3 regions of the Paenibacillus residui genome follow, and region 2 is predicted to be linked to each of the others. Evidence: riboswitches for the same ligand, from Rfam matches in the RefSeq annotation. Region 2 holds a riboswitch; each other region holds the start of a gene.
The links. A riboswitch is a leader RNA that binds a small molecule or an ion and turns the genes downstream of it on or off. The one in region 2 is predicted to bind cobalamin.
Positions count from the first base shown of each region.

Region 1: another riboswitch for cobalamin. It lies ahead of ACFQ03_RS24830 (ABC transporter substrate-binding protein); the one in region 2 lies ahead of metE (5-methyltetrahydropteroyltriglutamate--homocysteine S-methyltransferase).
Region 3: another riboswitch for cobalamin. It lies ahead of nrdI (class Ib ribonucleoside-diphosphate reductase assembly flavoprotein NrdI); the one in region 2 lies ahead of metE (5-methyltetrahydropteroyltriglutamate--homocysteine S-methyltransferase).

Region 1 is NZ_JBHTIU010000107.1:5,391-15,559, forward strand. Features, by position in the region: gene ACFQ03_RS24795 (hypothetical protein) at 1-480, shown strand, start outside; gene ACFQ03_RS24800 (MFS transporter) at 819-2,117, shown strand; gene cysK (cysteine synthase A) at 2,289-3,209, shown strand; gene ACFQ03_RS24810 (Lrp/AsnC family transcriptional regulator) at 3,845-4,336, shown strand; gene ACFQ03_RS24815 (aminotransferase class I/II-fold pyridoxal phosphate-dependent enzyme) at 4,351-5,532, shown strand; gene ACFQ03_RS24820 (aspartyl-phosphate phosphatase Spo0E family protein) at 5,638-5,901, shown strand; gene ACFQ03_RS24825 (hypothetical protein) at 6,039-6,578, shown strand; cobalamin riboswitch at 6,736-6,923, shown strand; gene ACFQ03_RS24830 (ABC transporter substrate-binding protein) at 7,275-8,318, shown strand; gene ACFQ03_RS24835 (FecCD family ABC transporter permease) at 8,320-9,354, shown strand; gene ACFQ03_RS24840 (ABC transporter ATP-binding protein) at 9,360-10,151, shown strand.
Region 2 is NZ_JBHTIU010000031.1:107,254-117,422, reverse strand. Features, by position in the region: gene ACFQ03_RS10570 (TetR family transcriptional regulator) at 1-380, shown strand, start outside; gene ACFQ03_RS10565 (alpha/beta fold hydrolase) at 519-1,574, shown strand; gene ACFQ03_RS10560 (Dps family protein) at 1,711-2,157, opposite strand; gene ACFQ03_RS10555 (STAS domain-containing protein) at 2,542-2,895, shown strand; gene rsbW (anti-sigma B factor RsbW) at 2,892-3,344, shown strand; gene ACFQ03_RS10545 (sigma-70 family RNA polymerase sigma factor) at 3,341-4,120, shown strand; gene ACFQ03_RS10540 (hypothetical protein) at 4,363-4,656, shown strand; gene ACFQ03_RS10535 (thiamine diphosphokinase) at 4,685-5,347, opposite strand; cobalamin riboswitch at 5,534-5,725, shown strand; gene metE (5-methyltetrahydropteroyltriglutamate--homocysteine S-methyltransferase) at 5,890-8,184, shown strand; gene ACFQ03_RS10525 (DUF4825 domain-containing protein) at 8,753-9,253, opposite strand; gene ACFQ03_RS10520 (protease) at 9,591-10,109, shown strand; gene ACFQ03_RS10515 (flotillin family protein) at 10,136-10,169, shown strand, end outside.
Region 3 is NZ_JBHTIU010000027.1:57,024-67,192, forward strand. Features, by position in the region: gene aroC (chorismate synthase) at 1-708, opposite strand, end outside; gene ACFQ03_RS07370 (LysR family transcriptional regulator) at 875-1,762, shown strand; gene ACFQ03_RS07375 (LysR family transcriptional regulator) at 1,799-2,707, shown strand; gene ACFQ03_RS07380 (8-oxo-dGTP diphosphatase) at 2,870-3,346, opposite strand; gene nrdF (class 1b ribonucleoside-diphosphate reductase subunit beta) at 3,563-4,558, opposite strand; gene nrdE (class 1b ribonucleoside-diphosphate reductase subunit alpha) at 4,651-6,783, opposite strand; gene nrdI (class Ib ribonucleoside-diphosphate reductase assembly flavoprotein NrdI) at 6,716-7,096, opposite strand; cobalamin riboswitch at 7,350-7,547, opposite strand; gene ACFQ03_RS07400 (DUF4261 domain-containing protein) at 7,736-8,767, opposite strand; gene ACFQ03_RS07405 (PsbP-related protein) at 9,144-10,169, shown strand, end outside.

The DNA.
Region 1 (10,169 bases), on a different contig from region 2:
TGGTGCCAGTCGGAAATTGTATGGGATCCGGAAATCGGCCCGGAAGACGAATGCCCCTATTGCTTTAATGAATTGAAGGACTACCGCAGCATAACCTTAACTCTGGGGGACGATGAGGATGAAGCCGGGGAAGAGGAGGCCGCCGGTCCCGCTGACGAGGAAGCTCCGGTTTGGGAAGACTGGGAGGAAGACACGGCAAGGGATCTCTATGCCGAGAATGTGGAAAGCTGCATTGACCGTCAGGAAGAGGCTCCGGAATGCTCCCATTGCCGGGAATTGATGCTTTATTCGGGAGTCTATACCGTGACCGGGCCGCAATTCACCCCTGCCCTTCCGGCCGGCTGGACTAGCGGCTTTCTGTCCGCGCCCTTTCAGATGAATATCTATCTGTGTCCCTCCTGCTTCAAAACGGAAATGTTCCTGTCGGAGTCGGACCGATTGTCGGTGATTAAGGCCTTCCGGGAGAAGGAAAGCGATTGACACTCTCGCATATCGCTGCTTGAACCCTGGCTGCATACGTGGAAAAGGAATGGGTAGTTGAGTTGGGAAGCCACGAGAAAAGCTGCAAGCATAAATTCCTGGTTCCCGTTATTCATTCGTCGTTGAAAGCAACCTCCGGAAGCTTGAATGGGATATTTGATGTTGTACCCACCTTTGCTTGACGCGCAAAGGTGGTTTTTTTTGTTTGTTAGAGCCTGATCGAAGGGACTGTATGCCATTTTTCCCCAATCCGTATAAAGACACTCATCTTTCCCGTCCCATTTGGGAATGTTAAGGAAAGTCGATTCAACGCCATTTTACCAGGGACAGGTGAATTCATGCATAATCGAGTAAAACCAGGGGCTGTCGGCCACGATGGCATGGAGTTCAAGGAAGAGTGCTTTGAACAGGATAAACAGGAGACAAGACCCCGGCTATCGGCCCAGTGTAAGCTGCTTTTGTTGGTCAATGGATTGTTTGCTACAGCCAATGCATTATCCGGAACATTCGTTAACGTCTACTTATGGAAAGTGAAGAACGATTACACAATGATTGCTACATTTGCCATAGCTCAGCAGGTAACCACGGCTCTGTTATTCTGGCTGGCGGGTAAGTGGATCAAGGAATATAACAAAATGAACGCGCTCAGGGCGGGAGTAGCCATATCCGCCATTTTTTATTCCGCGGTGCTGTGGGCCGGTGTCAAGGCGGTGGATTACGTGATTTGGCTGGGGGCCATTCAAGGCATTTCCGCGGGATTATTCTGGTCGGCCTTTAACGTTATTTATTTCGAAGTGACCGACCCTGACAACCGTGACCGGTTTAACGGGTGGGCCGGGCTGCTCGGATCGGCGGCCGGAATGATCGCCCCCTGGGTATCGGGTTTCCTGATTACTAGAATGCAGGACACGGCAGGTTATCGGGTCATTTTCACCATTTCGCTCATTATATTTGTAGTCGCGACGATTTTCAGTTTTTTCCTGAAGAAACGGAAGCCTCTCGGGAAATATCTGTGGTTCTACGGCCTGCATCAGCTTAGAAAACAAAATCACCCCTGGCGCAAAATAGGCTTGGCCATGACGGCCCAAGGAGTCAGGGAAGGGGTCTTCAGCTTCATTATCGGTTTGCTGGTTTATATTTACACGAAGAATGAGATGAAGCTGGGCAATTTCTCATTAATTACGTCTGCCGTCGGATTATTCGGTTTTATGGCGGCAGGCAGGCTGCTAAAGCCTCAATACCGCAGATGGGGGATGTTTGCCGGAGTTGTTATGATGATTGCGGTCATTTTGCCGTTTTTCTGGCAGGTCAGCTACTTCACTCTGCTTCTGTTTGGAATAGGGACGGCTTTGTTCATTCCGCTGTACTCGATCCCGACCACCTCCGTTGTCTTTGACATTATAGGTCAAAATCAGGAAAGCGCAGAACGCAGAGTCGAGTATATTGTGCTGCGTGAGCTGGCTCTCTGTCTGGGCAGAATATTGGGGGCGCTGGTTTTTATCGCGGTTGTCTCCAGAACGACGGCCCCGCTTGCGATGAACCTGCTGCTGCTCGGAATCGGCAGTTCTCCGTTGATCGTATGGATACTGCTTCGCAGCTGGCTGGGGGTCGTCAAGCCTAAGGAAAATAATGCCTAGCCGAAGATTTTGGCCATTTTCGCAGACTGAAGCTTTAGGGGCTCTTCCCTTTAGCTTGACCCCTAAAAATAAAGCCGATAAAATTAATGGGCATACAATGAATTTGGAGGTAATAAGTTTTAGCCTGCGGGGACTATTTCTTGACCTTATTTTCAAAAGGGAGCGGATACTATGGCTGTTAAAATGGCGGGATCGATTACGGAGCTGATCGGAAATACTCCGGCTGTGCGATTAAATCGGCTGGCTTCGGAGCAGGACGCCGAGGTATATGTGAAGCTGGAATCCTATAACCCGAGCGGAAGTGTGAAGGACCGGGCCGCTTATAATTTGATTCTTCAGGCGGAGAAGCAAGGAAAGCTTGCACCGGGGGCCACGATTATTGAGCCGACGAGCGGCAACACGGGAATCGGACTCGCTATGAATGCCGCAGCCAAGGGCTATCGGGCAATACTGGTGATGCCGGATAATATGACGAAGGAAAGAATCAATTTGCTTAAAGCCTATGGAGCAGAGGTTGTCCTGACCCCGGCTGCGGAAAGAATGCCCGGTGCGATCCGCAAGGCCATGGAGCTGAAGGAGCAGATTCCCGGCAGCTTCATTCCCCAGCAATTTGAAAATCCGGCCAATCCGGATATTCATAGAACAACGACGGCGCTCGAGATTATCGAGCAGACGGAGGGCAGGCTGGATGTCTTCGTTGCCACAGCCGGAACCGGAGGGACTATAACCGGAACAGGGGAAGTGCTGAAGGAGCATATTCCGGGTATACGGATTGTCGTAGTCGAGCCTAAAGGCTCCCCGGTTCTGTCAGGCGGCCAGCCCGGACCTCACAAGCTGGTTGGAACCAGTCCAGGCTTCATCCCTCCGATTCTCAACACCGGAATTTACGATGAGATCGTGCAGGTGGAGGATGAGAATGCACTGGGCACGGCCAGATTGCTGGCCTCCAGGGAAGGGATTCTGGTCGGACCGTCAGCGGGAGCCTCCGTATGGGCGGCCTTGCAGTTGGCAAGAAGAATGGGCCAAGGCAAGAGGGTGCTGTGCATTGCTCCGGATACCGGGGAACGCTACTTGAGCATGGATGTCTTTTAAAATGGCCTCGGGATTTGATCCTGGGTTTTTTGGCACATAGTAATCTTTAAATTCTTTACAGTGTTAATAGGGTGCAGAACATATATTTCATCGGTAAACACGCCCGTCCTAAGAACGGCGATAGCCGCTTATCCTTGGAAAAAACCGTGCCTATTCTAAAGCGATTATGCAGGTCTTTTTAGAGAAAAGTCGTCACATACCTGATTCTAGAGCAATAATGCACGTCTTTGGAGCGATTTTTGCGAAATGGCCCCATTTTGTGAAAAAGACCTGCACATTTGAGCGTCTTTCGCCTTCTTTTCGGAAAAGGGTACGATTTTAATGTATTTTTGCTCGTCTTTGCGTTATCTTTACCGATCCGGATGCGATGCTGGCTTTCCCTCAGGGCGTAATGTATAATCCCTTTTCGAAACAAATTCAGGGAGAGAGACCGCCTAAGAGGAAGGTTTTAGACGCTGACCCTGTATGTCAGGATTGCCGGCGGAAAGGCGCAGTAAACGAAGTCGTACAGCGGTCAAAATTTTCATCCCCGATGGTGACTGACAGGACATGCAGGTTTGTGTTATTTTGCTTTGCACGTTCTGCTCGTTCGTTGTATAGTGGAACTATCATTTTTTACTGGAGGGGGCCCGCGAATGAACAAACTGAAACTGCAAATTCTGGAATTGCTCAAGGAAGATTCCAGAATAGGCGCCGATTTGATTGCGACCATGCTGGGGGCGAAGCAAGCGGAGGTGGAAGCCGCCATCGCCGAGCTGGAAGAGGAGAAGGTCATTGTCAAATACGCGACAGTGGTGAACTGGAGCAAGGTCAACGATGATAAAGTGACGGCCCTGATTGAAGTGCAGATTACTCCGGAACGGGGGCACGGCTTCGACGCAATCGCCGAAAGAATTTACTTGTATCCCGAAGTGAAGTCCGTATACTTGATGTCGGGAGCCTATGACCTGCTGGTTGAGGTGGAGGGAAGAACGCTTAAGGAGGTCGCCTCTTTCGTCTCCAACAAGCTTTCGCCGATCGACCGGATTTTATCGACGAAAACTCATTTTATTCTGAAAAAATATAAACAGGACGGTATTATTTTCGAAGACAATGACGAAGATCACCGTCTCCTGATTTCGCCATAAAGGAAGTATCCGTTATGACCAAGCAAAAGGAAATGCATCAATACTTGTCACCGCTTGTCCGGGATATCCCGCCTTCGGGCATCCGGAAATTTTTCGACCTTGTCAGCGCGAGCAAAGACATAATTTCACTTGGGGTTGGGGAGCCCGATTTCATCACTCCCTGGCACGTCCGCGAAGCAAGCTTTTATTCCCTGGAAAGGGGCAAGACGCAGTATACTCCGAATGCCGGACTATATGAGCTCCGCGAAGAGATAGCCAATTATTTGCATACCGGATTTCAGCTGACGTATGAACCGAAGGACGAAATCATTGTTACGGTCGGGGGCAGTGAGGCGATCGATCTCGCTCTGCGGGCGCTTATTACGCCGGGCGACGAAATATTGATCCCCGAACCCTGCTATGTGTCCTATTCGCCCATCGCTTCGATCGGGGGAGGAATTCCGGTCGGTATAGAGACATTCGCCAAGGATCAATTCAAGTTGACGCCGGAATCGCTGAAGGCGAAGATCACTCCCCGTTCCAAGGTGCTTGTGCTCTGTTACCCGAGCAATCCGACGGGAGGAATCATGACCCGGGAAGATTGGCTGCCGATTGCCAAGCTGGTAGAAGAGAACGATCTGATCGTAATTTCCGACGAAATTTATGCGGAATTAACCTATGGTCAGAAGCATGTCAGCTTCGCATCGCTGCCGGGCATGAAGGATCGTACCATCCTCGTCAGCGGATTTTCCAAGGCGTTCGCCATGACCGGCTGGAGAATGGGATACGCTTGCGGTCATCGGGATCTGATTCAGGCGATGCTGAAAATTCATCAATATACCGTCATGTGTGCTCCCGTCATGGGCCAAGTGGCCGCAATAGAGGCGCTTAGATACGGTTTGGAAGAGAAGGACCGGATGGTCGAATCCTATAATCAGAGACGCAGGCTGGTAGTACGGGGCTTCCGGGAAATCGGTCTGGATTGTCACGAGCCGCAAGGGGCCTTCTACGCCTTCCCCTCGATCCAATCGACAGGACTGAGCTCGGAGGAATTTGCCGAGAGGCTCCTGCGGGAAGCAAGGGTGGCTGCTGTGCCGGGCAATGTTTTCGGATTGGGAGGCGAAGGGTTCATTCGCTGCTCTTACGCCACGTCAGTAAGCCAATTGAATGAAGCGTTGGATCGGATAGGCAAGTTTTACGAGAAGCTGCAGAAGTAATAATTTTCCATGGGCCAGATTTCTTTTTGCGCCTAAATATGGTATTGTTTAAAGTAGAAGAAAAGCGTTATTCTTTCTCTTCATGCTACCAAAGGGGGAATGATTATGACTGCTGCTTACCTGAATTCGGCTCCGTATCACAACCTTTTGCTTCGGGAGAAGGATTCGCATTTAAGATGGGTGACCGAACCCGCCAAGCCATCTAACGCTCTGCTTGTTCTGGAAGAAGAGATTCGGGTTTTGCGCATGCAGATGGAGCAGATGTACATGGAAGAACCTTGTTTCAACAATTCCTCCATATTGGAGATTAGCAGACTGCTGGATAAGAAAATAAACTTATATCTGGAAATGATAAGAGCCGAGGGCTGATAAGCCCGGCTCTTTTTTTCCTGCTTAAAGGACAGAAAGCGCCCCCCTAGAGAGAGTATAATCTCGCTAAAACGATTTCTTCGGAACAGACTCTGTGCTATCATAGTTTTGATGCGACTTTAGTGGGGGGAGAAACGTTGAAAGCGAAGCTGGGAATAGCATGGAAGCTAATCGCGGTGCTAGTTTTGGTAGTGGTGCTGAGCGCCTGTGGAAGAGAGAGAGCGGATGTCACCATCTTCATTCTGCCGCCGGGGGGAATGGACTCTTCTGTAGCGGAAACATTGGAGAATTTCGTTCAGGACAAAGTAGGGGAAACCATGTCCGTGGATTTATTCTCCAGTCCGATCTTCGACCTTAACAAGCTGATGGTCGAAATCGCCGCCGGGGATAACGACATTATGGTCCTTCCGGAAGAGCAATTCAAGGTGTTTGCCGAACAGGGAGGCCTGCCGGGTATGGACGATCTGTTCCGTCCGGAGGATTATCCGGAAGGGGTGCTTGAAGCGCCGAATGACGAGGGCAAGCTTGAGAAAAAGCTGTACGGAGTACCGGTGAGCAAAACGGAATGGCTGCAATCCGTCGGCTACAAAGGGGCGGAAATGTATGCCTTTATCCACCCTCGGGCCAAGGATAAGGACAAGGCGGCGGAAGTGTTGAAGAAAATAATGGAATCCTAGCATAGTACGCAATTGTTTTTGAGCTGATAGATTCTGCGAAGTCATGCAGTATCGCATGTATCGTTGTAATCCGTTAACGGTAGATAATAATAGACTTGTAACTTGGGGGCGCTTCCCCTATAATCTTCTAAGAGAATATAGCTTGAATAATTGAATGGACATGTAATGCCTGCAGGTCCCGCGAACGCCATCCGCGTCCGGGTTAAAAGGGAAGCCGGTGCAAATCCGGCACGGTCCCGCCACTGTAAAATGGGAGAGTCTCATTAGGCCACTGTTGAATCCAACGGGAAGGCGAGATTTACCAACCCCATAAGTCAGGAGACCTGCCTGCAAGGTGAAGCTGAAGAAATCCTTCGAGGAAAAGGAAACCGGCTGATCAGGATGATGGGGTTCATTTGTTATCCCCTTGGATCGCTGCGCCATTATGCCCTCTATCGAACGGATGGAGGGCTTTTTTCATTTAAAGCGCGGCCAGAAAAAAGCAAGTCCCTGATCATCAAATTTTACTGCATATAGCGGTTAGACCTTTAAAAGGATTGTCATAGAAGATTTCGTGAGTCATTTCACGATGTTCTTCTTAGGGCTGCATCATAGGTTCCGGGCGAACGGCCCGGGGGCACAGGGAAGTCATTCATCGTTTCAGGCTCTTTCTCAAAAAAAAGAATAGGCGCTGTAGACAAAAGGAGAGGAAGAATAATGAGTCAAGGACGGACCGCAAAGCAGATGATGCGGACAATGACAGCTCTGCTTCTGATGGCCATGCTGGCTGTCGGGCTGCTGGGCTGCGGAGACAAGCAGCAGGACCCGAAGGGCATAAGCGATCCGGCTAAAGTGCAGGACGAGAAGGGCAAGGAAAATCAGGCGGATGGTGATAAGAAGCCCGATTCGGGGGATAAGTCTGACGATGGGAAAGCGAAGGCCGGACAAACCGAATATCCGCTGAAAGTTACGGATGCTTCGGGGACGGAGCTGACATTCGATAAAGCTCCTGAACGGATTGCTTCTCTGGCCCCGAGCGAGACGGAAACCTTGTTTGCGATAGGAGCGGGGGATCAGGTTGTCGGCGTGGATCAATGGAGCAACTACCCTGAGGAAGCGGCGGCGAAGCCGAAGATCGGTTCTTTGGAGACTAATCTGGAGGCTCTTCTGGCCACGGAACCGGACTTGGTGGTCGCTGCAAGCAGCAACAAAAAGGTCATTGATAAAATTCGCGAAATGAATGTTCCGGTCTATTTCTCCGCACCTAAAACTTTGGATGAAGTGATCGAAAAAATCGAGACGATGGGCCTCATCATGAACAAGCAGGAAGAGGCCAAGAAGGTGGCCGAGCAGATGAAGGCCGACCGGCAGAAAGTCGTAGACGCCGTCAAGGATGCACCGGCCAAGAAGGTCTACATGGAGTTCTCCCCGGGCTGGACCGTGGGGGAAGGGGAGTTTATGGATGAGCTGGTCAAGCTTGCCGGCGGAACGAATATAGCCGCAGGGGAGAAAGGCTGGTTCCCGATCGATCCGGAGAAGATCATTCAGGCTAATCCGGAAGTCATTCTGTATGCCGAAGGCGGAGGAATGGAATCGATTCTCGAAGAAATCAAGAAGCGTCCGGGCTGGGATCAGATCGATGCGGTCAAGAACGGAGCTCTATATCCGATTGATAAAGATATTATCAGCCGGGTAGGTCCGCGTTTGACGGAAGCGCTGCTTGAAGCGGCCAAGGCGATTCATCCGGATCTGGTGAAATAAGATGAAAGCGAAGCTGTTTGCTTATGGAGGAGGAGCCCTTATGCTCCTCCTGCTTTCCGTTACACTGAGCTTATCCTTCGGCTCGGCCCAAGTGCCGATAGGCGATGTGTGGAGGATTCTGTTCCATGCCATCCCGGGCATAGGAGATTCGATCCAGCCCGACTGGTCACCGTCCGATGAATCGATCATTCTGAAGGTCCGATTATCGAGAGTTGTGCTTGCCATCCTGGTAGGAGCATCGCTTGCCATAGCGGGGGCGGGCTTTCAAGCCGTACTGCGGAATCCGTTGGCTGATCCCTATACGCTTGGAGTCGCTTCAGGCGCCTCGGTGGGGGCGGCTTTCATCATTCTGTTCGGGCTGCAGACCTTTATCGGCCAATGGTCCATTCCGGTCGTTGCCTTTACTACCGGGATGACGACCCTGTTCATCGTTTACAAGCTGGCCAGCACCCAGGGGAAATCCCAGCTGGAAACCCTTATTTTATCCGGGGTGGTCGTGCAGGCTTTTCTCGGGGCATTCGTATCCTTCATGGTTTCGCTGTCCGGAGAGGTCGTGAACGAAATCCTATACTGGTTAATGGGCAGCCTCTCGATGCGGAACTGGGATTATTCCCTGCTGCTGCTGCCTTATTTGGGAGTCGTTGTGGTCATTCTGATCGGCTTCAGCCGGTCGCTGAATCTGCTGGCCCTGGGCGAACGTCAGGCAGCACACCTGGGAGTGCACGTGGAAAGGACCAAGCTGATCGTGCTGGTAGTCTCCACCTTGGTAACGGCAGCGGCGGTATCCGTATCGGGAGTCATCGGCTTCGTCGGACTGGTCGTGCCTCATCTGGTCCGTTTGATCGTAGGGCCCGATTACCGGATCATCATTCCCATCTCGACCATTGTCGGCGGTATTTATGTGCTGTGGGCCGATACGATAGCTAGAATCGCCCTGAGTCCGAGGGAGATCCCGCTCGGTGTAGTAACCGCCATTATCGGGGCGCCATTCTTTGCTTATCTGCTGAACAAGCATAAACATAAGAGCCGGGGGTGAATCCGATGATTGAAGTGAACGGTGTGAATAAAGCATATGGGAAAAAACAGGTGCTGCAGGATATCGGATTTCACGTTGCCCAGGGGGAGTTCTTCGGCATCATCGGGCCGAACGGCAGCGGCAAATCCACTCTGCTTAAGCTGATTTCCGCTCTGGAACCGGCGGATACGGGAGCCATCAAGCTGGACGGCCGCGATGCGCGTAGCTACTCACGCAAGGAGCTGGCCCGCTGGATGGCCGTACTGCAGCAGGACGCTCTACCACCCATCGGCTTTAAGGTGCGAGAAGTGATCGAAATGGGGCGGTATCCTTTTCAAAACTGGCTCGGCGATGAGAAAGACGACAGCGGGGCGGTCATTGCTAAAATTATGGAACGGCTGAACTTGAATGCTCTTGCCGAGAGGTCGCTGGAGCTGTTAAGCGGAGGAGAACGGCAGCGGGTTGCCTTGGGCAAAACGATGGCGCAGCAGCCACGGCTGCTGCTGCTGGACGAGCCCACCACCTTCCTTGATATCGGCTATCAGGTGCAGATGATGGATTATGTGAAAAGATGGCAGACCGAGGAACGACTGACGGTGGTCGCTGTTCTTCATGATTTGAACCTCGCCGCCCAATATTGCGACCGGATGCTGGTTCTGCATGAAGGCCGAATGGTCCGCATCGGGGCCCCTCATGAAATGATGACGGGCGAGCTCATCCATGAAGTTTATGGAACGATGCCTACGGTCATAAGTCATCCCCGGAGCGGCATCCCGCAAATTTTGCTCAACCCGCACAATCCCGCGGAGGAGTATTGATTATTAATTCAAATGGAA
Region 2 (10,169 bases):
CGGAGGACCCGATTGAGTCTATAGCCTTATGGTTGATGTCGCAATTGGAGTGCGGACATTCCGGCAAGGATGAGCAGGACCCTTCCATGTTATTTTTTGAATTCGTTGTCTCAAGCCGTGATCCTTCGGTAAGGGAGATGCTGAACCAAGCATACAGCAGCATTATCGAGGGGACGAGCGCCATATTTCAGGAGATGCAGGATAACGGTTTGTTGAAGAGGAATATAGCTCCGCAGGCTCTGGCAACTCTGTTCCAGGCTCTTATTTACGGCATGCAGCTAACTAGAATTATTGACCGGAATCCGGACCGCTTGCGTTCCGGTGTAACGGCCGCTTCTCAGGTTCTGTGGCAAGGACTGGAGCCGGAATCGGGCTCGTGATGAAGCCCGTATTATTACGGGTTTTTGTTTGAAATTAACATACCTATGAGTATGTTAATCGAATATTTAACAGTATGTATTTTTGGCGAAAGGAGGGAATTGAATGCTTTAAATAGACTTGCCAAAGGTTGTAACTGTATGTCCTTGGACAAGGACGGCGACAGTCGTTTCTTCTGGATTACCCATTCCCAATCTCAGAAAGGAAGGATCACTGTGGTATGGATATTAACGGGCATCGGTCTGTTGGCGGCAGCCGCTTTGATGGGATATAGCCGGCAGCGGGTTCGGCGGGCCGAGTCGGAATTTCCTCCGACAGGGGAATTTGTTACGGTCGAAGGGATTCGGCTTCATTATAACAGCAAAGGCCGGGGCCGGCCTATCGTATGCCTGCACGGGGGGATGCTGTCGTCCGCTGATTATTCGGGTGTCATGGAGCTGGCGTCCTCTCAATACAGGGTGCTGGTATTCGACCGGCCCGGATACGGATATAGCGAGCGTCCCGGCAAAGGGATAATGACGCCGCAAAACCAGGCGAGGCTTCTCCATGAAGCGTTGAAGAAGCTGGGCGCAACAGAGCCTATTCTCGTCGGGCATTCCTGGAGCGGTTTGCTCGTGCTGTCTTATGCGCTGCAATATTCCGATGAGCTTGCCGGAATCGTTCTGCTGGCTCCCGGAGCCTATGGGGGTAAGGCTTATCCCGCGGGTATCGCCGACCGGATACTCAATGCGCTCGTTCTCTCTCCCTTCGTAGGCAAGCTGCTTCTCCATACTCTGCTAGTCCCGCTCGGAGGTCTGGCGGTCAAACCGGTGACCGATGCCACCTTTGCCCCGGACCCTGTTCCGCACGATTATCGCAGGCTGGCGCAGGCGGTCTGGCCCCGGCCGGCACAGATCCGGGCGAACCGGGAGGATATCGAAGGCTTTATCCGGAATGCGGATGCCGTCAGCAGCAGATACGGGGAACTGCGGCTTCCTGTTGTTATAGCGGTCGGTGACTCGGACCCGTTCCGTCCCGAGCTGCAGGCTTACAGGCTGCATCGAGAGATCCCCCACTCCAAGCTGCTGAAGATCGAGCACACCGGCCATATGATTCCGCAGGCAAGGCCTGAGGCCGTTCTGCAGGCACTGAATCTGCTGGAGAAAGAAATAGCTGCGAGAGAAGGCCAGACAGGGCCGCGAACGGCTAACGGTTGAGTCCCGGCGCCGCTTGGTCGTATCCTTGACGCAGGCTGTCGGCACAGCCGGTCCACCGGCACAATAAAACAGGCGGTGAGGTCCGCCTGTTTTATTGGTTGGTCCGAAATTCACCGGAACTACGGATGAATTTCGGTTATTTCAAAAACGCATCCAGCATCCATTTATGCTTCTGCAGTGAGCCTTGGATGGCAATCATCATGTCTCCGGACGGCTCGTCCCCTTCTTCTTCGGCCGCTTTGATGCCTTCCTGCAGCTCGTTGATCATCGTCGCAAAATCCTGGGATACGGTGCGGATCATATCGGTCGGCGACTCGGAGCCGGTTGCTTCCTTGATGGAGGATAGCTCCAGGCTTTCCTTTAATGTAGCTACCGGCCTTTTGCCCAAAGACAGCAGTCGCTCAGCCAAATCGTCCAAATACTGGGCGGCCTCGTCATAAAGCTCTTCCAGTTTGACATGGAGGGTGAAGAAATGGTCTCCTGTAATATACCAATGGTAATTGTGCAGCTTCATGTACATCACCGACCAGTTGGCAACTTGCTGGTTCAGTACCGTCGTTACGGATGTCATCGTTTTTGGCATCTTTGTACCTCCTTGATAAGCTATATTGAACTTGCTTGACTGTTCTTTATTTACCCCAAAAACCGGTTTTTTAACCAAACCAGGAATCTTTAAGTTCTTTATTCGTGTTAATAAGATTGCGGGCTGCTGTCCCTTTTTACCAAAATTTCTTAAATAAAAAGAATGGCATGAAGAGTGAGAATGATTGACGAACCAGCTATAATTGAAAAGGAGGAAGAAGGCAGAAAATTACTATAAAAATTTACAGCCGCCCTGTTTCAAGCGACGTGAAATTCGTGTATATAATTATTGTCGGATTGTTTTGACGAAGGGAAATTTTTCAAGTGCATTAAGATGAAAAGTGTGGGGAAACAAAACTTCTAGCGGCATGGGAGGAAAACAGGCATGTATCCAGAGAAGAAGTTTAACATTTACAAGGAAGTGATGGCGGACGAAATCGTGGTGTACCTTAGCGGAGAATTGGATTTATCGGTAGCTGCGGAGATGCGTTCCGATCTGGAGCCGTTCATTAATCAGACCAAAAGAGCACTAACATTAAATCTTAAAGATTTAAAATATATCGACAGCACCGGCATAGGAATTCTGGTTTCCATCTTAAAAACCCGGGATGCGCTGCAAGCTCCTTTCGGAGTGGAGGAAATCCCGCCGAAAATTAATCGGTTGTTCGATATTACGGGAATTTCACAATATATTCACCCGATAGAGGGATCATCGGAAAGGAAAGAAGAAATCATATGAGCGACTTCCAAAATCACAGCGTCAGTTTAAAAGTTCCGGCAGACGCGGAATTTATAGACATTGTCCGGCTCACCCTGTACGGAATTGCATCAAAATGGGGATTTTCTTACGAAGAAATCGAGGACATGAAGGTGGCTGTGGCCGAAGCCTGCAATAATGCTGTTCTGCATGCCTATCAGGGAGAAGAGAAGGGGCAGATGGAAATCAGGTTTGAAATGCGGGAAGACGGCATTCGAATCAGCGTCAAGGACGAAGGAAGCAGCTTTGACTATGAGCAGAAAGAAAGCCAGGCCGAATCTCTGCATGACAAACCGTTAAGCGAAGTTAGCGAAGGGGGCTTGGGCATCTTTATGATGCAAGCACTCATGGATGAGGTCCAGGTGCATACACAATCCGGAACGGAGGTTATACTGACCAAATTTCTCCAAAGGAAAGAGGAATTGGCATGAAGCCAGAGCAAGCCACGCAAGACCCCAACAATAAAATAGCGGCTATACTTCAATACCAGCAGACGGAAGACAACGAGATAGCGACTGACCTGCTGCTCCATTACGAGCCTATTGTCAAGATGGCCGCCGGGAAAATGTCCCGGAACCGCCCCGACCTGTATGAGGATTTGTATCAGGTTGGGCAGATGGCTTTGCTGCGACTTTTCAAGCAGTACGACAGCACGCTCGGGATCCAATTTGAAGCCTATGCGATGAAGAGTCTGATCGGACATATGAAAAATTATTTAAGAGACAAGTCGTGGTACATTCAAGTTCCCCGGCGGATTAAGGAAAAAGGGCTGATGATTCAACAGGCGGTTGATGAGTTGACTATGAAGCTGGAGCGATCCCCGAACGTAGATGAAATTGCGGAATACTTGGAGCTGACGACGGAGGAGACGATTGAGGTGCTGGCCGGAAGGGAATGCTATAATTACGTTTCGTTGGATACTCCTCTGGCTAACGATGAAGGAAGCGCAACCATCGGTGATTTGATAGGCAGTGATGCGGACGACTTCGGAATGGTCGAGAAAAGGCTGGATCTGAACGAAGCGCTGCTTCTTCTGAAGGAAGAAGAGAAGAAGGTGCTGATGCTCGTCTTTAACGAAGGGCAATCGCAGAGGAGTATCGCCCAGGTGCTGGGAATCTCCCAGATGAGCGTATCCCGCATTCAGAAGAGAGCGATAGAAAAGCTGAAACAATATTTGAACGGACATCAATCATTGGTGGACAAGTAACAAGACACGTCATGGGGGAATGGCGTGTTTTGTGTTTTTTTGCACTGTTGTGGGGATTTACAGAGTTCCCTGCATGCGACTGCAGAGAAAAATGGGTGAAACAGATTCGACGAAATCGATTATAATGGGGATAAGGCTTTCAAGGATCCGATAAATACCGATAAATACTATTCATTCTGTCTATAATAGGAATAAAAATCCGGATCTGGCAAAAGGGCCGGTTAAGAAAGGATGTTGCTTCAATGGGCGTTAAATTCGGCCGAGAGTATGAGGAGATTATTGAAGAATTGACCGGAGCCATGTCCGGTGTAAGAAACTGCAACGAGCTGTTCGAGATGAGCGAAGAGGATTGGCGGGAGATGGACGAGCAGGAGCGGAAGGATTGTATAACGACATTAGCCGATGATATTTTTTATGGCTTGGGCGCGGAGCCGACGATGAGCTTCGGTTCCTGTCAAATTGTCTACGACCGGGACAATCACCTGATCAAAATTGCCGCAGAGGAAAAGGTCGTTCATATTATCCGGTTAATTTAACCGTTTACCGGGATGAGAAAAAGGAAGCCTAGTCTTCCTTGCTGCGGATGACCAGAAGCTTCCCTTCGGTAAGTGTAATGCGACCGGTATCAGCGGTCAGCACATTGCTGATTCCTAACGACTGGCCGGTCTTAAGCTGCGCGTCACACAGCGGGTACAGAAACCCTTCGAGGGTGATGCCTCTTACTTCTTCTGTGAAAGGAATAAGGGAAAGATAGGCGTATTCATTGCGATGGACAATCCATTCATCGTCTATAAGCGTGATTTCGTTATATGCATCCACGATTTTGCAAGGAACGCGGGCTTCCAGCCCTTTGGCCAGCAGTTGAAGGTTGGCCATGGAATGGTCAAGACGGGAACCCATGACGCCGACCAGGACGATTTCTTGCGGGTGAAGAGCCAGCGCTTCGTTGAAAGCCATCTCCGTATCGGTATAATCCTTCATGACCGGATCACATTCTACCCAGCGTTTGCTTGATTCACGGATCCGTCCGATCTCTTCGGGGCGAACGGAATCGAAATCGCCGATCGCCAGATCCGGGCTGTACCCATGCTGTACCAGGAAGGCCGCTCCCCGGTCTGCTCCAATCAGAATGTCTCCGCGTCCAATCTCGCGAAGGGCCCAGTCCCCCAAGCTTCCGCCGCTTACGATAACAACAATTCCGCCTGTCTTAGAAGATATGGCGTTCACAGCGCACCTCCTTCTGACCTTGATTTTCACTGAAACTAACGTATCATACGAAGGAAGACTTGAAAAGTGCCAATAAGGCTGGAGAGAGTGTTCCCGCTTTATTGCAGGCTGGACACCACTTAGAAAGATTAAGCTTGATAATATATACGAGTTGTTGTATGGTTATTACCAAGTCGCATTATTCCAATTGAATAAATGGGAATAGGTGCTTGTAGGCTATGCCTTGCAAGCTTAAAAGGGAATTCGGTGTAAGTCCGAAGCGGTCCCGCCACTGTAACAAGGAAGTCGCAGCAAGAACGCCACTGGTCGACAGACCGGGAAGGCAGCTTGTGATGATGATCTTGAAGCCAGGAGACCTGCCTGTTCCAACAACACTAAATGAAACCTACGGGAGATAGGCGGGTGTTAATTAATGTCCAGTTACCTGACATAGCTGGGACATTTTCGCCATTCATTCTTTTTCATTTAGGCGGGAATGTCCTTTTTTTGTTGCATGGATACGCGTTAGAAGGGATTTGAAAGTGAGAGAGGAGAAGAAGACGATGAATACGGAGAAGAGAAATGGGCTGACCAGCGGAAACCTCGGTTATCCGCGGATTGGCGAAAACAGGGAATGGAAGAAGCAGTTGGAGGCGTATTGGGGAGGCAAGCTGGAACAGGAAGAGCTGCTGGCTTCGATGAAGGAGATCCGTCTTAACCACTTGCGCAAGCAGCGGGAAGCCGGGCTGGATTGGATTCCGGTTGCCGATTTTACTTTATACGACACTATGCTGGATACCGCCGCCATGTTTGGGCTTGTGCCGGACCGGTTCGATTACACGGGGGGCCCCGTTCCGCTGGAAACTTATTTTGCCATGGCACGGGGCAACCGTTCGGCGGCAGCTTGCGAAATGACGAAGTGGTTCACTACAAACTATCATTACATCGTCCCGGAATTCGGCGAGCGCACACCTTCGCTTGTAGATAACCGGATTCTTGCCCTCTATAAGGAAGCGAAGGAAGAGCTGGGCATCGAAGGCCGGCCGGTTCTGATCGGTCCCTATACCTTCCTGAAGCTGTCCAAGGGATATGACCGCACTCGATTCCAGGAGGTTATGCAGAGCCTGCTACCGGCGTATGCCCAGCTTCTGCAGGAGCTGGAGCAGGAAGGAGTGCAGTGGCTGCAGATGGATGAACCGGCCTTGGTTATGTCGGTGACGGACGAGGAAATGCAGGCCGTTCGGGATAGCTACCATTATCTTCATTCGGCGGCGCCCCGGTTGAAGCTTCTGCTGCAAACCTACTTCGATTCCGCCGAGCGTTACTCGGAATTGGTGGCCTTGCCGGTACAGGCGATCGGACTGGATCTGGTATCCGGCCGCACCCGGCATTTGGACGCTCTAGAGCAATATGGATTCCCGGAGGATAAGCTTCTCGCTGCGGGTGTTGTAGATGGCCGGAATATATGGCGCACCGATTTGGATGACCGGCTGCAGCTGCTGGAATCCATCGCCCGCAAGGTGCCTTACGAGCGGATGATCATCCAGCCGTCCTGCAGCCTGATGCATGTGCCGATCAGCCTGGCGGCAGAGACGGCGCTGCCCCCGGAGCTGAGGAATGCGCTGGCCTTCGCCGATGAGAAGCTGGAGGAAATTGCGCTTCTGGCAAAAGCGATATGTCTGGGGGCGGAGCAGGAAGAGGTGAAGACTCGATTGCAAGCGAGCCGTGAGGCTCTGCGGGCATTGAAGGCATCGCCTCTGAGAGCGGCTCGGGCCGGTCAGCCGGCGGAGGCGATTCTTGCAGCGAAGACAAGGACGCCGTTCGCGGAACGCCGGAAGGAGCAGCAGAAGGCTTTTAATCTGCCGCTTCTGCCGACGACTACGATCGGCAGCTTCCCCCAGACGGCGGAGGTTCGCAGGGGAAGACGGCTGTGGCGCAAAGGTGAGTGGACGAAGGAGCAGTACGACCGGTTTATCCGTGAACAGATTCGCGAATGGATAGCCATTCAGGAGGAGATTGGCCTGGATGTGCTCGTACACGGGGAGTTCGAACGAACCGATATGGTGGAATTTTTCGGCGAGAAGCTGGCCGGCTTCGCCTTCACCGTCAACGGCTGGGTTCAATCCTACGGCTCGCGCTGTGTGAAGCCCCCGATTATCTGGGGCAATGTCGATTTCGAGGCGCCTATGACGGTGGAAGAGACGGTCTACGCCCAATCTCTAACCTCCAAGCCGGTTAAAGGTATGCTGACGGGGCCGGTGACCGTGTTGAACTGGTCCTTCGTGCGTGACGATATTCCGCGCAAGGAGGTAGCCGAACAGCTGGCATTAGCTTTGAGGAGAGAGGTCGAAAGTCTGGAACAGGCCGGCATACGCATGATCCAGGTCGACGAGCCAGCACTCCGCGAAGGGCTGCCGCTTAAGGAAGAAGACCGCGAGGAATATTTGGAATGGGCAGTGGGGGCATTCCGGCTGGCGACATCCGGAGTGAAGGACAGCACTCAGATTCATACCCATATGTGTTACTGCGAATTCAGCGATCTGATCGATGCTATCCGCCAGTTGGACGCTGATGTGATCTCTATCGAAACCTCACGCAGCCACGGAGAGCTTCTCGAAGCGTTCGAGACCGACACATATGATAAAGGAATAGGGCTGGGCGTCTACGACATCCACAGTCCCAGGGTGCCATCCGTTGACGAAATGACCGGCCTGATTGAGAAAGCTCTGCGGGTGCTGCCCGCTTCGCTGTTCTGGATCAACCCGGATTGCGGGCTGAAAACCCGGGCCAAGGAAGAGACGGTCCAATCCCTGAAGCATATGGTTCAGGCGGCCCGCCAAGCCCGCGAAGCTTTGTAGCCTATTTCATTATTGCGCTGCCGTTCCAGCCGTCGGCATCAGAAAAATAACGAAGTCTTCGAAGGTGCTTCGAAGACTTCAACGGCTTTTATCAGCAGCGAGCAGCGGGCTGGTCCACAAATTATTCTCCCATGCCTTTGGCAGCTATCCCTTTCGCTCAGTCAGATGTGCGGCAATCTATACTTTGTTCTCCCGTCCATTTGACTGTTATCCCTTTCGCTCAGAAAGATGTGGCTCCCATCCCCACACCGCTATGCCGGTCGGACTTTATTTAGGCCGGGAAAGCAGCCGCAATTTGCATAAAATCATAAGATTGATGGTCGCCTGCTCTTTACACTCCGAGTCGACTCAATTACTTTTTCTGAGTTGAAGGGATAACAGTCCAAAGGATGGCAGCAAAGATATATGCACCTGAATTGTAGAATGTGGTTAAAATACGTGGAAAAACGGCACGTAGAACCGAGTTTTTTTGCTTAGCTGTAGGTTTTCCGGTAAGTTTTAGTCTTTGCCCTTAGAGGAGCAAACTAGTTGTATGATTTCCGTTAGACGATTATGACGCCGGGCCCTGTTATTTAAAAAAATCATTCACTTTATTTTCATCTTCAAAGTATTTCTGAGTGAATTTACTGAGTTCATCTTCGCTTTTAAATTCGCTTAAATCTTTTCCGTACCAGGATTCTAATGATTCCCTCGTCACCCTATATTCTTTTTCAACGAATTTAAAATCAACCCAATCCGCATTTTTAACCAACGCAAATATAAATGTAGCATTGTATAACGCAAGCTCTTTGTAGTCCGCTGCTATTTGATCTGTTGTTTCTGCAGGCACATAATTCAAAACAATTCCATAAGGCGGTTCTGTCGTTTTCAGTTCCAACTCACTTATTTGTTCGCCTGTTGGACTTGGTAACTGTTTAGTAATATTGCCAACTGCACTGTTATCGCCAACGTAAGAATCTTTATATTGGAATAGATCTTCGTTTACGACGCCATTGGAATTAGAATTACATCCACTTAGGAAAAGAAATACCAATAATGAGATGAAGAATCCGGTTGTTATTTTTCGCATCAATTAATCCTCCTTAAAAATCGCCAGGCCTGACTACCGAGCCCCCTTATTAACATTGTCTGCTTCGTTGTTTGTACAAGGGCTGAATAATATTTTGGGTCAGGGGAAACAATCCGAAGTTATTTGTCATGTCAAATCCAATTGATATTTTCAAATATCATCTAAATAGTCTAACAGAACGTGTGTCAAAAAAACAGTTATTGTGCGGAAGGGCGAATTTTCGAAATGCTTACGCTCGAAAATCGTTTTTTTTGAAACATAATGTCGGGTAACACGTATTAATTTACAAGAAACGATCAACGACCCGCATAATATGTTCTGGAAAGAAGGGTTGATTATGCTGGAATTGTACTGGGGCTGCCTAATCTTCGGGCTGCTGTTTGCCCTCGTGACCGTTCTGCTGGGTGATGTGATGAGCCACGCTCTGGATGGACTGCTGGATTTCCTGTCGGTTGATTTTCTGCAGCCGATGGTGATTGCCGGGGGCGTAACCATCTTCGGAGGAGCGGGCATTCTGCTTACCCGGTATACCGGATGGGCGGTCTGGGCCGTATTGGCGCTGGCCGTTGGACTGGCGATTCTCGGAGGAGCGGTTATCTACCTCTTCTATGTGAAGCCTATGAACGAAAGTGAAAACTCCATAGGGTATTCCATTTACGATCTGAAAGGAAGTGTTGGCGAGGCTATCATTTCCATTCCGAAGGATGGATACGGGGAAGTCGTTCTTAAGGTAGGAGCCGGCGTAAGCAATCATACAGCAGCGAGCTTCGACGGAGAGTCCATTCCGGCAGGGGAGAAAATAGTTGTTGTGGAGGTGAAGGAGAGAACGCTGTTTGTTTCCCGATTTGACGCTTAACCATCCAGATGAGAGGAGAAGAAGCTATGGAGAATCTTCCAGATTTCTTAGTAATACCGG
Region 3 (10,169 bases), on a different contig from region 2:
GATCGACAGCATTGCCTTGGCCAGCTCCGCATCCAGCTTATCGAATACAGGCTCGCCCAGCCCGGGCATAACCCCTCGGATTCGGCATTCGACGACCCCGCCGCAGCTATCTCCAACGCGGGCGAGCGATTCGATCTTGTCCACCATCGCCCCCACCACTTGCGGATCGCAAGCACGAACGACGTTGTTCTCGATTTCGCTCTCCACAAAATCTTTGCACTGGATGCCGCCAACCTCAGTCGTATAGGCTACGACACTGACGCCTCTTCTTTCCAGCATCTTCCGGGCCAAGGCTCCGGCAGCGACCCGTGCGGCGGTCTCCCTGCCCGATGCTCTCCCGCTCCCCCGGTGATCTCTGATCCCGTATTTCTTCAGGTATGTGAAGTCCGCATGCCCCGGCCGGAAGGAATCTTTAATGGAATCGTAGGCGGACGGCCTCATATCTTGATTGAATAAAACCATGAACACCGGAGTGCCGGTCGTCCTCCCTTCGAAGGTTCCCGACAGAATCGACACGATATCGTACTCCTTGCGCGAAGTCGTCACGGAGGATTGCCCCGGCTTCCTTCTATCCATCTGCTTCTGAATATAGCTTGTATCGATTTCCACTCCCGGGGTCACCCCATCGACGATGACGCCGACCGCCTCTCCATGGGATTCTCCAAAGGTCGTTATTTTAAACATTTGTCCGAACGAATTACCTGCCATCTCAAGCTACCTCCTGTCTATTTCCATAAGTCCGTTTCGGTAAATAAACATTCCTGTTTACTTGCCGGGCGATTCATTGACTATCCGGTTGACTCCTATTATAATGTGAAAACTGGAATAAATGAAATTCAAATATCCATACTCTGACATAGAGGTGCTCTATATCATGATTTCATTGGAAGGATATCGTATTTTTCTTCATACGGCCAAATCGGGAAATTTGACGAAGGCGGCCCAGGAGCTGCACATTACTCAGCCGTCCGTCAGCTATGCGATCAAGCAACTGGAAGAATCGTTGGGCGTCAAGCTGTTCAACCGGCTGTCCAAAGGCGTGGAGCTGACCGCGGAAGGCCGGGCCCTGCTTGAATATGTAGAGCCCTCCTTCTCCCTGCTGGAAGCCGGGGAGACCAAGATCCGCTCGCTCAAGCAGCTCGAAACCGGCGAGCTTCGCATCGGGGCCGGCGGCTCTCTCATCCGCTATCTGCTGCTGCCGTACCTGAAGCATTTCCGTACCCGGTACCCGAATATTCGTATACGTCTGACTCATGGCAAAACCCCCGATCTCGCCAAGCGGCTGATAGAAGGGCAAATTGATCTCGGAATTGTGCACATGCCGTTTGCGGACCGGCTGCTGGACGTTCGCTCCTTCATGACCATTCAGGACTGCTTCGTGGTCGGGGAAGCCTACCGGGAATGGTCGGAGCGGACTCTGGAGGCGGAGGAATTGGGCCGCCTGCCCCTCCTGCTGCTGTCCAAAGGAAGCAGCACCCGGCAATTCGTCGAGCAGTGGTTTGCCGCGCAGAGCCTTCCCCTCGAGGTCGATATCGAGCTGGGCAGCCTGGAGCTGCTAATCGAGCTCGCACAGCTTGGCTTCGGTGCCGCATTCGTCACCCGCTCATTCGTCAGCAAGGAGCTGGAGTCACGCAGCTTGTACGAATTGCCTATTCGCGAGCCTATTCCGGAGCGCAGCGTTGGAATTGCTTTGCGGCGGGACATTTCACTGTCCGAGGCGGCCGCCTGCTTCGTGGAGACGCTGACGTCTCCCCTGCCATAAATACGCATAGCAGAACAGATTGGGAGGATGCTAGAATTGATTGTAGATACATTGAAAGTGTTTGTTACCGTCGTGGAGCAGAGCCATTTCTCCAGAGCGGCCGAGAAGCTGAACCTCTCCCAGCCCGGAGTCAGCCTTCACATCCGGAATTTGGAGAACGAATTGGGGAGCAAGCTGCTGCATCGTACCTCCAAGCACGTTAAACTGACGGAGGCCGGCTCTATCCTGTATCAACGGGCCAAACAAATTCTGGCTTTATATGAGGAAGCCAAGGAAGAGATTCACCTATTAAGGAATGAAGTAACCGGTTCATTGACTATCGGGGCCAGCTTTACTATCGGTGAGTACGTGCTTCCACATTTGCTGGCGGATTATACGATGGACTATCCTCTGGTCGATGTTTACGTGACGATTGCCAATACGGAAGAAATCTCGAGAGGAGTCCGCGCGAATGAGCTCGATCTCGGTCTGATTGAAGGTGAGGTCGAGTTCCCGGAGCTGCTCGTAGCCCCGCCGTTTGCCAAGGATGAAATGGTGCTGGTGGCACCTAACGATTATCCTCTCTGTTCCCTGGCGCCGATAGAGCCGAAGGAGCTGCAGGATCAAGTATGGGTTTTCCGGGAGACGGGGTCCGGAACCCGTGCGTACAGCGACCGCTTCATTATGGAATCCGGCCTCCGGGTGAAGCGATCCTTCGTGTTTAACAGCAATCAGGGGGTGAAGGAAGCGGTCATGGCCGGACTTGGCATCGCGGTTTTGTCCCGTAGGGTCATCCGGAAAGAATTGGCGTCCGGAGATTTGAGCGAAATTGCCATCGCAGGGAAAAAGATGACACGGGATTTTTCCATTCTTAAAGATCCGAAATCCCCTTCCACAATGGCTGTCAACACGTTCATAAGAAAGCTGAGAGAACAAGAAAAGACTAATGCCGCTGGAAGTCAATAATCCTAGACCGAAGAGCAGTCTCGATCCTTTAAATCTAACGAATAAACTTATAACGGATGACCGTTTAAAGCCTCAGTTTATACTTGAAGACGCTGTTGGCCACAAGCGGTCATCCTTAGTCCGTTTACTCCCAAACAGAAGCCTGTAACGATCCGTAATCGATTACAATCGCTTTACTTTATCCTCTAGGGCACATTTATTCTCTTCGTCCCAAACAACGGAAATTTCGAACGTCCCTTCCTGAAAGTACATCGGAAACCGCCTTCTAAACCAGGGCTGCATAGGAAGCTCCAGCGCTTCTTGAATCGGAACCCACAGCAGCTTTCCTTCAGGTGGATTCGTCAGCAGCTCTCCTTCGAAATCATCCGATATATAATTGAACACCATATACCGGTAATTGGTTTGCGGGACGACGTATTCATCCAATCCTTTATACATTAGTCTCTTCACGTGCAGCCCCGTTTCTTCCAAAACTTCGCGAACGGCCCCTTCCGCCGGGCTCTCCGGAAAATCAACCTTGCCGCCGGGGCCTAAATAACCCGGGAAGCCTCGATGATCAGGCCGCTCAATCAGAAGTACTTTATCGTCTTTCTTGAGCAAACACATCGTATAGAGGTCATATCTGATTTGTTTGGACATATTACTCTCCTTTGTCAATCTAATCCGGTTGAATAGAGAATCCTGTTTCATTGCTCTATTCTATTTCCTTCTATATTTTTCCTTCCGCTATTTTCTGTCGAGGTTTCGTTCAAGGATAAACGGCATCGCCGTCCTTAGGACAGCCCGTTATACTTACTTATATTTGAACAAAAAAACCGCGAAGGCTTCTGGAAACCTTCGCAGTTTACTGGCCTATCACCAAATATTAGATTCCTGGACCCTCTGATTAAGGAACAGAAAATCATCGTCCTGCAGCGGCTCTACCTTTCCTTTTTGATAACCGCTGCCCTTCGTGGAGAAAAAGTCGTGCGTACTCGTTTCCGTACGGATTCCGTTAAGAACGACCGGGTTAACTTCTTCTTCTTCAAACAAGGGCTCGAGCCCGAGATTCATCAACGCTTTGTTGGCGTTGTACCGGATATATTTTTTTACTTCATGGGTCAAACCGATCGGATCATACAGCTTCTCCGTATATTCCAGTTCATTCTTATACAGATCCATCAGAAGGTCATTGACGAACGCAGAGGCCGCTTTCTGCTCCTCCTCGTTTAGCTTCTGGAAGACCTCCTGCGCGAGCAAGCCGACGAATACCCCGTGCACGCTTTCGTCACGGATAATCAGCTTGATGATTTCTCCGCTGGCTACCATCTTGCCTTGTCCGGCCAAATATAACGGATAGAAGAAGCCGGAATAGAACAGGAAGCTCTCCAGGAAGACGGACGCAACCATCGCCTGATACAGGCTAAGAGGATCCCCTTCCTTAATGCTCTGATAATAGGAATCGATACGGTGCGTTTTGTACTGCAGCTGTTTATTCTCGCGCACCCATTCGAACGTATCGCGGATCCTCTCCGAGCTGGCTACCGTCGTAAAAATCGTACTGTAGCTCTTCGCATGAATTTCCTCCATCGCAGCCTGAAAAATGAGGATCGCCTTCTTCTGCTTGTCTTCGACGTGCTGCGCAATCATAGGCATGCCGACATTTCCCTGTTCCGTATCCAACAGCGTCAGCCCGCCCAATACTCTCATGAAGGTAGTCTTCTCATCGTCGTTTAGCTTGGTCCACGTCTTTAAATCCTTGGATATTGGAATTTCGGTATCCAGCCAAAATTGGGATGTATTTTGCGTCCATAGCATTTCCGTATAGTCCGTTTCCGGCGAATTCCAGTTCACCGCTTCGAATGCCTTCATTCTGCCTGAATCCTCCTTGTCAAATTCGTTATCGAGTCAGGGACCCGATCGCTGTTATCCCTGTCGCCAGTTCAATATATTTTAAGCCGCCCTTAAACAACGCAGCTGATGCATTCGTCAATCGTTCTTTTCTTCGTGCGGGTATAATAGAGGGTCTTCAGCCCTTTTTTCTGCGCATAAATGTAATACTTGGCCAAATCTCTAGTCGTCAGATCATCCTTCACATAGAGAATGGTCGAGATGGCCTGATCTATATGCACCTGCACCTCGGCAACGAGGTCTATCAGATTGTACATGTCCATATCATAAGCTTCTTTATAATAGAAGAAATTGTCCTCATTCAAGAACGGCATCGGATAAATCGTTCTGGAATCCCCGTATTCGCGCTCCTCTATTCTCTGCGTGATAGGCGCAATAGACGCGGTGGAGGATTGAAGGTATGAGATCGACCCTGTCGGGGCAATGGCCATCCGGTAGGCATGATAGATTCCATGCTCTTGAACCAGCTCCTTCAAGCGGAGCCAATCTTCCTTGGTCGGGATCACATGGCCTTCAAATAATGCTTTCACTTTATCCGTGCGCGGAGAATAATCATTATCCAAGTACCGGTCGAAATAAGCTCCGTTCGCATACTCGCTTTTCTCAAAATCCTTGAACGTTTCCTTCCTTTCCTTGGCAATCAGCATCGACCGCTCCAGGGAATAGAAGTTGAGCATCATGAAGAAGGTGCGTACAAAATCGATCGCTTCCTTCGATTCGTACGGAATTTTGTTCGAGGCCAGAAATCCGTGCAGGTTCATGGCCCCCAAGCCGACGGAATGAAGCTCCCGGTTAGCTTTGGCGACAGAAGGAACGATGGCAATGTTGGTGCGGTCGCTCACCTCGGTCAGCGCATCCATGGCCAGATGAACCGTATCCCTCATCCGCTTGTTCTGCATCACATTCACAATATTCAGCGATCCCAGGTTGCAGGAAATGTCGCGATGGATGTCATCCTCTACCCCGTAATCGTTAATGGTGGATACTTCACTAAGCTGGGCGATTTCGCTGCACAGATTGGAAAACTTCACCCGGCCGATTTTTTTGAGGGCATGATATTCATTGGCGTTATCGACGAACATTATGTATGGGTAGCCGGATTCCATCTGAATTTGCGCAATTTTTATGATGAGGTCTCTGGCGACGATTTTCTTCTTGCGGATATTCGGATTATTGACCAGCTCGTCGTACATTTCCGTAATATCCATATCGTCCAGATGCATTCCGTACTCACGATAAACCGTATGCGGATAGAACAGGTACATGTCTTTATCCTGCTCCACCAATTCGAAAAATTTATTAGGAGCAACGACGCCCAAGGAAAGCGTCTTGATCCGGATTTTCTCATCGCTGTTAATCTTCTTCGTATCCAGAAACTCATGGATATCGGCGTGGAACAGGTTGAGGTAAACGACCCCGCTGCCGTCACGCTGGCCCAATTGGTTCGCATAGGAGAAGGCATCCTCGAACAGCTTCATAACCGGCAGAACTCCGCTTGCTTTGCCGTCCAGCCCTTTAATTTGTTCGTCGGCCGCACGGATCTTGCTTAGATTGAGGCTGACACCGCCGCCGATCTTGCTTAACTGCAGAGCCGAATTGATCGCGAATCCGATCGAGTTCATCGAATCATCCACTTCCAGCAGGAAGCAGCTGACCAGCTCCCCGCGCCGCTTTTTGCCTGCGTTCAGGAACGTGGGCGTAGCCGGCTGATATTCCTGAGAAATCAGCAGATCCGCATATTCCCTCGCCTTTTGCATATCGCCGTTGCCCAGGAACAGCGCTACGACCGCAATCCGGTCTTCATACCGCTCCAGAAACTTGGTCCCGTCATTCGTCTTCATCGCGTAATTGTTGTAAAATTTAAAAGCGCTCATAAAGGACGGAAAGCGGAACTTCCGGGCATACAGCCCCTCATACAAGCTCTTCACTTCGGCAAAGTCGTATTTGTCGAACAGCTCTTTCTCATAATAGTCGTGCTCGATCAAATAATCGATCTTCTCTTTCAGATCATGGAAGAAAACCGTGTTCTGATTCACATAATCGACAAAATAGCTTCGGGCCGCCTCCCGGTCTTTGTCAAACTGGAATTTGCCGTCCTTAAGCACCATAATTTCATTATTAAGCTGTATCCAATTGGAAAGTTGCGTGGACAATTTGATTGACCTCCTGTTTAAATCGCTCGACATCTTTGTTCGTGCCGCTCAGCTCGAATTTCATCAGCAAAGGCACCGAGTACATCTCGGCCACCCGGTCTCCGGCCAAGCCGTAACGGGCTCCCCAGTTCATATTGCCGCTGGAAGCAACCCCTTGCAGCCACCGGCTATTTTCCTCCAGAAATTTCAGGGTCGTCTGCGGAACCTGCCCCACACCCGTAGTATAAGTAATCAGCACATAGGGCTGGTCGACGGTTAACCCTTCCGTAATTTGAACGCATTCCAGCTCCAATTTGTTCACGAACCGTTTCACGTTTCCTGTCTTAGAGTCAAATACGATAAGCATAGCTACCTCCATGGGCATCCACGTTCGGGGTCGTTCCATAGCAATCTACCTATCCACTTTTGAAGTAAAATGTGATAGCAGGATGCCGGCTGGCAGCAATTAACTCCGCCAAGCCCCGGAATTTAGAACTTCCAATGCATTAAAAATGGCCCATCCGCCGGTGGTGGGCCAAAAACGACAGCATGAAAGCTACAGAGCCATAAAATGGGCTCTGCTCCGTGTCGTTTCAACCTCTCATTCCCCGAAGATGCGAAACTTGCAGAGATAGAAGGCAGGTCTACTGGCTTTGTGCTTCATCCTACTTTGAGCCCTTCCCGTATAGACCCGCCCCAAGACGCTGCCTATACAGTGGTATGCTCATTTCATCCGCACTTACAGTTGCGGGGACAGCTCCGGATTCACACCGGATTCCCTATTAAGTCAAATCTGACACCTTCTTCTCTATCTGTTATATTCAGTTAACTCTCTATATCTAGTATCTGTCGTCGAAGATGAACACTAAATATAGTCTCCTAACGTAATATACAATGTTTCTCTGTAACAATCAAGAGGCATTTTGGCATATTTATATTTTCATAGATTTACATAACGGACATCGCCGTTGAGGTAAATAATTCTCCTGCTATTCCAGCCGTCTCTTTAACGGCCATGAAGCTGCCCTCCTGCGGAATAAGGCTCACCCGGGTTGAGGTCGATCACACGCCTTCGCGGTTCATTTAACGAGTGCTGATGCTCGCAGCGCCAACGCTGGCTCTCTGCGGAACCGATCGTTTCCCCGTCTCGAATGATGTCGCCCCTTTCATACAAATAATAGGCGAGATCGACGAGTATGGTGGCTACTTCATTCGGATCAAGACCGGTAAAATGACACTGCAGGTCAGGCACCCCCATCGCGGCAAGACCGCATGTATCGACGAGCATTTCCGGCTGGCCTGTCCCGTCCCCTTCCGCCTTGTATAATCGCACGTTCATAGCCCCGTGCAGCCATTCCCCTTCAGAAATTGCCCGTAAATATTCCTCGGGCTGAACGAGCTTGCCGCTTGTTTTCCAATAGATGGCCTCGCAAGGCGCCGTTTCCAGAAGAGCGCACAGAGCGCTCTGAAACAGTTTCAATCTTTCTTTATAGTTCAGTCCTTCCGCGCAGAAATCGGTCAGCAGCAAGGAATAACGGCAGCCTCCGACCACTTGGCGGGCATCCGGCCAATGCCACGATTGCTGCAGTGCAGCTTCATACAAGGCCGCTTCCGGCGGACGCTCAGAGGGTAAGATACAAGTTTGCGCAGGAACGACTCCATCGCGGTATTGGACCATATAGTTGGAATGATAGAATAAGAGAGGTTCGAAATCTTGCCGCGTCCGCTCGCCGGAATGGGCCTCCGATACGACCGGATCCCGATCCCGCGCACCCTTAGGAGCATGTTCGTCGAGCCTGGCTTCCCCGGTATATTTCTGCATCTTTGCGTATAACCGTTCTTGATTCAGAATTGGCTTGTGCCGGTACAGAAGTTCCACCATCCATACAGGAGCGAAGCCGGGGAATTCCTCTTTGGACTTCACGATCGTCTCCTGCTCCTGCTCCTGCTTCACCGGTGCTTCTGCGGGTTCATGAGCTTCCTCCGTCACTTGCTCTTTGCTTTTGCTCCATTTGCGAAATAGATCTAACCAGCCCATTATCATTAAATTCCTCCTGTCTATCCTGATGTTTTTTCTAACGGACCGTCACCCGACATCCGCTTTGCAGCCTTCTTATTCCTGACGGATACCGTTCCGGAGCCTTATCCATCCCATTGGCAAGGCTATAGCCCGCTCCTTGGTCCGGCCCCGGCTTCAGGGATCGTTTCATGCCCCGAAACTACATATAGCACATCCGCTTGCATTTTGCCATTCATCCGTCTCCACCTCTGCTAAATTATTCATAATCAGGGAGCCGTTAAATAATTTTTCATAACTTTTTTCAAACTTACTGTTTCTTTTTTTTGCAGTTTTAGGTAAAGTATTAAATGTTGTTAATTTATCAATTTATAGAAAGAAGGCTGAGTTAAGTACGATGATGAAGAAAAAATGGAACGTGCTGTTGGCAACTACCGTCCTAACAGCGGGAATTTTGTCCGGATGCGGTTCGGATAACAAACCACCGACAACAACCGACCCTTCGCCAAGTCCTACGGCATCCACCGAGCCTTCGGCTTCCCCGACGGCCAGCCAGAAGCCTGCGGCGGACGGGAAAGAGCTGAAGAGCAAGGACGAGAGCGTGCAAATTACTGTTCCTAAGGATTGGAAAGAGAATGACTCGCTAAACGCGCAGGCCATTCTGGGCGCAGCCAACCTTGTGAAAGAAAAGTACGTGATTGCTGTTCCATTCGCTAAATCGGAATTTGCTGACGATACTACGCTTGATGATTTCATGACCGTTGCTAATCAGAACATCGAAATGACCGCGGAAAATACAAAAATCAGTGAAACCAAAGATATTCAAATTGACGGCATCCCCGCAAAACAAGCCGTTATTTCGGCCGAGATTACCGGTATCAAAGTCCGTTATTTGATTACATACCTGGAGAAAGGCAACCGTTTCTATCAATTGGCTGCCTGGACATTGGATGAACGCTATGATGAGTACGAGGAAGAATTTACTAACGTCATTAATTCTTTCCGGGTTCTGAAAGATGATGTTGAAACTACGGCCGGGAACGGTTCGGATTCCAAGACGAGCGGCAAGGATGTCGTACTTACCGATAGTGCAGACTTGACGGAAATTACACTGCCGGGCGGGTGGACGGAAGCTAATGGGCTGAACGACGAAGCCGACCTCCAAGCCCTTAATCTCTCTGCAGGAAACGAGAACTATCTGATGGTTCTTAACGAGCCCAAGACAGATTTCGACGACGGATTTACGCTGCAAGAATACTACGATTTGATTATGTCCATGCAGACAGACGGTTCTCTCATCGGCAACGCCGTCCATTCCGATCCTGTTGAAACAGATATTAACGGTAACAAAGGCATCCAGTTTGAAGTCCGGGGAGAAGTGGATAAAGTCAAGATCGCTTATCTGTTTACACTGGTAGAATCC